2 regions of the Bacillus sp. MN7755 genome follow, and region 2 is predicted to be linked to the other one. Evidence: riboswitches for the same ligand, from Rfam matches in the RefSeq annotation. Region 2 holds a riboswitch; the other holds the start of a gene.
What was found. A riboswitch is a leader RNA that binds a small molecule or an ion and turns the genes downstream of it on or off. The one in region 2 is predicted to bind FMN.

Region 1: another riboswitch for FMN. It lies ahead of ribD (bifunctional diaminohydroxyphosphoribosylaminopyrimidine deaminase/5-amino-6-(5-phosphoribosylamino)uracil reductase RibD); the one in region 2 lies ahead of ACYVEC_RS09680 (ECF transporter S component).

The regions. Positions count from the first base shown of each region.
Region 1 covers NZ_BTRL01000012.1:437,616-441,027, forward strand. Annotated here, with positions in the region: gene ACYVEC_RS14385 (alpha/beta hydrolase) at 1-309, shown strand, start outside; gene ACYVEC_RS14390 (DUF2552 family protein) at 320-565, opposite strand; gene ACYVEC_RS14395 (CDGSH iron-sulfur domain-containing protein) at 854-1,060, shown strand; FMN riboswitch at 1,251-1,394, shown strand; gene ribD (bifunctional diaminohydroxyphosphoribosylaminopyrimidine deaminase/5-amino-6-(5-phosphoribosylamino)uracil reductase RibD) at 1,701-2,813, shown strand; gene ribE (riboflavin synthase subunit alpha) at 2,795-3,412, shown strand, end outside.
Region 2 covers NZ_BTRL01000008.1:496,447-499,858, forward strand. Annotated here, with positions in the region: gene ACYVEC_RS09670 (peptidoglycan DD-metalloendopeptidase family protein) at 1-328, shown strand, start outside; gene ACYVEC_RS09675 (hypothetical protein) at 358-1,044, opposite strand; FMN riboswitch at 1,290-1,429, shown strand; gene ACYVEC_RS09680 (ECF transporter S component) at 1,592-2,170, shown strand; gene ACYVEC_RS09685 (ferredoxin) at 2,371-2,619, opposite strand; gene ACYVEC_RS09690 (YpbB family protein) at 2,900-3,412, shown strand, end outside.

The sequences.
Region 1 (3,412 bases), on a different contig from region 2:
CCTTTATTACCTTTAGCAAACGCATTTTTAAAAGTTCGCGACGGTTATACAATTCGTGAAGTGTCACCAATCGACTGTATAAAAAACATTAACAATCCCGTTCTCTTTATTCATAGTAAAGATGACGATTATATTTTAGCTGATATGACAAAAGCGTTATATGAGGCAAAAGAGAATAAGAAACAACTTTATATTGCAGAACACGGTGCACATGCTTGCTCTTATAACGAAAATAAAGAAGAGTATGAAGCAGCCGTCGATCAATTTTTAAACACATATGTGAAAGAAACAAAAAACAGGCTTGCATAAGCCTGTTTTTTTATTGCGCTAAAACGTCTGTAACTTGTTCCATATTTTCAGAAATCCATTGCATTGCATCATCTAACGTTGGAAATTCTGTCGTTTGAAATGTTACTTCATCTTGAAGTAACCAAACATCCTTCGATTCTTGTCCTACACCTGCAATGGACCAATGTAACAAACTATATGGATGATTATCATTCAAAAATGATGCCCACGTGCGCTCATCTGCAATATTTCGTAATGTACGTAATTGTTTATCCATCTTTCGTCACCTTACTCTAGTCAGTTATAAAAAACATTATAACACTCTCTTCTCTTTCGAACAAAGTGCTCTTTTTGCCCCGCTATTTGCGGGCAGTAAAAATCCTACCTCAAAATTCAGCTGAAACAAAGACGTTAGGTGTGAGATTAACTGCCCCTAAAAGCCCGATTGGTTCAACTAATAATCAGTGGGGGATGCCTCCCCCACTGATTAAAGTTTCACTTTATATTGTCAAGTACTTCTCTTGATTATATGATGGAATTAAGCGTTTGGGAAGGAGGGATAGTGTTGGCAAAAGTACAAATTAAAGTAAATGACAATGGCTCTTTTCGCGTTACAGGGGACGTGGAATTAGTCGACTCACAGGGGAATGTATTCCCAGCAAAACCGGCATTTTCTTTATGCCGTTGTGGTTTATCAAAAAATATGCCTTATTGCGATGCTTCGCATAAAGGTAAATTTGAGTCTGTTATTAGAGCACCAGAGGCAGAATAATTTTACATGTGACATGCACATTTTTTTGTGCATGTTTTTTCTTTTTATCAACTCCGCTATATCCCTTCTCCTTACAACATTTCTAATACTTTTGTCTCCATTCCAGCCTACATATATTTTCACACAATTCTTCACATTCGAATACTTTTTACTAGCCTTTTATTTTTTTTGTGCTATAATTTGACCAAACAGCATCCTTCGGGGTCGGGTGAAATTCCCAACCGGCGGTGATGAAGCGAAAGCTTCTAAGTCCGTGACCCGTTTTCAACTCGAAAACGGTGGATCTAGTGAAACTCTAGGGCCGACAGTATAGTCTGGATGGGAGAAGGATATGTTTCTAGTTTTTTATATAGTGAATACACTTTTATTTCAGTATGCATATTTTTAAAGATTCATTTTGATTCTTTATATATGTTTAGTTTTCTATACTCATTTTTTATACTGAAATAAAAAGAGACAACTAGCGTTTAAAAAATCCGATATTTTGCTAGGTTTTTTCCTTATGCAGAAATATCGATTATCGTTAGGTTTCTTTCCTATGCTTTCGTATTCGAACTATATTTCTAGAAATCACGTCTCCCAAACCCCAAGGATATTAAATCCTTGGGGTTTTTTGATTTTTTTAGGAGAGGTGAAGAAAATGACAGATCAAGAATATATGAGGATTGCCCTGCAGTTAGCAGAAGGAACATCAGGACAAACAAGTCCAAATCCTATGGTTGGTGCTGTTGTTGTAAAAGATGGAAACATCGTCGGTATGGGGGCTCATTTACGTGCTGGTAAAGAACACGCAGAAGTTCATGCCCTTCAAATGGCTGGTCAGAACGCCAAAGGCGCTACCGTTTATGTAACACTGGAACCGTGTAGCCATTTTGGAAAAACACCACCTTGCTGTGAATTGCTCATCGAAAAGGGAGTTAAGCGCGTTGTAATTGCTACCCTTGATTGTAACCCGCTCGTTTCTGGTAATGGAAAAAGGAGATTAGAAGAAGCTGGAATCGAAGTAACTACCGGTGTCCTTGAAGCAGAAGCAGTTTTATTAAATCGCTACTTTTTTCACTACATGAAAACGAAACGCCCATTTGTAACAATAAAAACAGCGATGAGCTTAGATGGAAAAACAGCAACTGTAACTGGTGACAGTAAATGGATTACAGGTGAAGAAGCACGAGCTGATGTTCATCAATATCGCCATACACACGATGCAATTCTTGTTGGAGTGAATACAGTTATAGCTGATAATCCGCATTTAACAACAAGAATTCCTAATGGGGGTAAAAATCCAATACGCGTTATTTTAGATACTCATTTAAAAACCCCACCATCTTCTCATGTCATAACAGATTGTTTAGCACCGACATGGATTATGATTGGTAAGGATGTAAATAAAGAGAAAATAGCTTCTTATGAATCTGAAAATATATTTATATTCCAAATGAAAACGAAACAAATTGAAATTCAAGATGTTTTAGACCTACTCGGTGAAAAACAAATCCTATCTCTTTTCGTTGAGGGTGGTCAAACGGTTCATGCAAGCTTCTTACAAACAAATAATTTCAATGAAATTGTAACTTATATAAGTCCAAAATTAATTGGCGGGAAAGATGCCCCTACTTTATTTGGCGGAAATGGTTTTTCAAAATTACAAGATGCGCTTTCCTTAAAAATTCAAGAGATGAAACAAATTGGCGATGATATAAAAATCGTTGCGAATGCCCGAAACGAGGTGACGAAATGTTTACAGGAATTGTAGAAGAATTAGGAACGATAACAAATATGCAACAAAGCGGGGAAGCAATGAAGTTAACGATACATGCAAATGAAATTTTATCAGATGTTCATTTAGGCGATAGTATAGCGGTTAACGGTATTTGCTTAACTGTAACGAGCTTTACACCTACTTCATTTACAGTTGATGCAATGCCCGAAACGATGAAATCAACATCACTTCGCCTACTCAAATCACACTCTAAAGTAAATTTAGAGCGAGCAGTGGCTGCAAATGGACGATTCGGTGGACATTTCGTTTCAGGACATATTGATGGCATCGGGACGATATTAAACAAAAAACAACACTATAATGCCATCTATTACAAAATAGCTATTTCGGATGAACTGCTACGCTATTGTTTGCATAAAGGATCCATTGCTGTTGATGGAACGAGTTTGACAATATTTGATATAGACGAATCTTCCATTACAATCTCACTCATCCCGCACACAGTAAGCGAATCTGTTATCGGAGAAAAGAATGCCGGTGACATCGTAAACATTGAGTGTGACATGATTGGTAAATATATCGAACGCTTTATTACTAAGCCTGTAAAACGAAAAGGTTCAATGACCGAAAAC
Region 2 (3,412 bases):
TAAGAGATATGTAGTTCAAGGGGATTATATTTCAAAAGGAGAAATAATTGGAGAAGTAGGAAATACAGGAGAATCTCGAGGTGCACACTTACATTTAGAAGTTCATCAAGGAAGATGGACGATGGCAAAAAAGAATGCGATGAATCCATTGCTTGTTTTACATGAACAAAGAAACGAAGTCGTTTCTTCCTCGTTATATGTCGTTCAAAAAGGGGACACTTTAGTTAGTATTGCACGGAAATTTAGCATGTCTGTTAAGGAAATTAAAGAAAAAAATGGGCTGCAGCAAGAGCTGATTTATCCAAATCAACAATTATACGTAAAGTAAAAAAAGAGCTAGTTTAACTAGCTCTTTTTTTACCAAAAAATAAAGACACATATAAATCCAGAAATAGCTAAGTAGCTATATAAGTAAAATACTTTTGTTCTGGTTTTTTCGTTTGTTCGAAAAAGTACAATAGTCGGTTCAATTAAACCGATTGTCAAACAAAGTAGACCAAGGAGCATACAACCAATTGAAATGGAGTACAGGGCGATTTGTGGTGCTTGAAATGGAATCATCCATTTTAATAAAAATGCAATAAGTGCAGTGTAGCAAATGCTGCCAATGTATTTATTCAACGGTGCATTAGAACGGAAACCTGGAAGCTTTTTTAAGAAAGAGCGGGAAACAACTTCAGTTTGTAAAGATGTATGCTCTTCGATTATTTTTTGAGCTTCTTTTCCTTTTTGGAAAAGGGATAATATCCAGTTTCGCTTCCCTTGAAAAATAAATTGAGAAGTTGTTAAATAATGATCCACCTTCACTTTATTCCAACTTTTCCACGGATGACGCTCACACAATTTTAATTTACTCTCTGTTTTTTTATCATACTGATAAATACTGATGCCATCTTCGTCGAAAGTAGCATAGTATGTCTCGCTTGAGAATGTGCCTAAATCAATTGGACAGTAGAAAAGTAATTCTTTTTTTAAGTAAAAGTATTCTTTTCTTAAGTTTTTTTTCATTGTTTCTCGAATAGAGTGTCTCTTTTCTTTCTTCATGACATTTCCTCCATAATCCAGAAAATGTTCTTATCTTAACAATTCAACATCTTATCACTTTTAATTATATATGACTAGGGGATTTATAGGAGAAATGCCGAATGCTAAAAAATATGGGGTGTATTGTAAAATATAATGAATGGTTTTGATTATGTAAAATTAATAACTTATTTTTAATAAGTTACGATTTTTTTGTTCACAATCCAATCATGTTGTTGTATAATGAAGTGGAAAATAGAATATCGGTCTATCTTCGGGGCAGGGTGAAAATCCCGACCGGCGGTGATGAACTATATGTGATTTTGTTCTAAGCCCGCGAGCCGTTAAGGCAGGATTTGGTGTGATTCCAAAGCCGACAGTATAGTCTGGATGGGAGAAGATGGAGGTTCAAGCGTTCAAAAAAGATATGGATTTGAACGTCTGTTTGATGTGCCTTAAATTCTCCCTTTGTGTAAAACACAAAGGGTTTTTTCGTTCTATGAAAAAGTAGGCATAGCAGAACCTTTCCACTTTCCATGAGATGATCGATGGAAAAGGAGAGAGAAAGATGAAACAAAAAAACAGTGTAGTGCAGATGGTGAGTGTAGCGATGCTAAGTAGTATTGCATATTTACTGATGATGTTGGATTTCCCGTTCCCAGGGCTTCCGCCATTCTTAAAAATCGATTTCAGTGATGTACCGGCTCTAATTGCAGCGATTATCTTCGGACCAATTGCGGGAGTAATTGTAGAGGCGATAAAGAATATTTTACATTACGGGATTCAAGGAAGTTTAACGGGAGTACCAGTTGGAGAAATAGCTAACTTTATTGCAGGATGTTTATTTATTGGACCAGCAGCTTTCTTATTTAGGAAGTATCGTACTGTTAAGAGTTTAACGACAGGATTAATGCTAGGGACAATTACAATGGCGCTTATTATGAGTGTATTAAATTACATCATCATATTCCCAGCTTACACTTGGTTTTTAAATTCGCCAGCTATGTCTAGTGAGGCTATAAGAACAACGGTTGTAACGGCAATCTTACCGTTTAATTTGATTAAAGGGATTGTTGTGACAATTGTATTTGTAGCGTTATTCTCACGCCTGAAAGTATGGATGTTTGCAAAAATGAAAAATGCATAAAATATAAAGTGAAACTTCAATCAGTGGGGGTGTTCATCCCCCACTGATTATTAGCCCTCACCAATCGGGCTGCCCGGCAAATAGCGAGGCAAAAAAACCATTAGTAGTATGGAACTACTAATGGTTTTTTTTATAAGTATCATGAAAACAAAAAATGTCCCTCATATTAATGAGGGACATTTTTTGAAGTTAATAAAAGACTATTCGAATTTTAAAGCATCGCCGTCAAATGATTCGTCAGCAACTTTAATTGAGTCAGTTGGACAACCTTCGAATGCATCCATCATATCTTCAAGTAATACATCTGGAATCTCAACGATACCTTGGTTATCGTCTAATGTTACGAATGCAATACCTTCATCATCATAGTCATAAATGTCTGGTGCAGCAGCGCCACAAGCACCACATGCAATACAAGTATCTTTATCAACGATTGTATATTTTGCCATCTTTTTTCCCTCCTGATAATATGTATGTGAAAAGCTCGCCATAAAAATTATAACCTTATTGTAAAACGGTTTTTAAAACTTTTCAACATAAAATTATAATGATAATGCTTATCAATTAGGGTGTCAACTAATTTTTGCATTATGTCATAAGATTTTCAAAATACGTAAATGTTATTTCGTTTGGTACAATAGAATATATACAAGTATATAGTGCCGATATGATAAGTTAGTGTAATTATACCAAAAAGCAATTAAGTTAGATTGAAAGGTGGAAGCGGTAATGCAACTACAATATACTTTATTGTATTGTTTAAAACAATTGAATGGTGAAAGGACCGTTTCTTCTATTTATTATTTATTAAAGGGAAAACGATCTTCGCAAACATTACAAGATGGAAATATGTTCCGAATTTCTTTTTTGTTTGGGATATATAAATCATTAAATAGAATTGAATATGATCGTGAAGTTGCAAAGTTGTTGCAAGCAGATTTGATTCAAGAAATACATGAGAATACATATTTGTTAACACCTAAAGGTAAAATGCAGTTGCATACATGGGAGGGAGTGTATGCTTTTCCAGCGCATTTACATGGTTTGCACTATGGTGAATTAGGTGAAACATTTTGGAAAAGATTATCTTTAATTATTCAAACTATATCTAATTTACAACAGAATAATACGAAATTTATTCCTATTCAACAAGATACAGAAATAATGATGTGGGTGAAACGCTTTTTAACAGGTATGCCGTATAGGCGAAATGAATTGGCTAAAAGATTATGGAAAGAAATA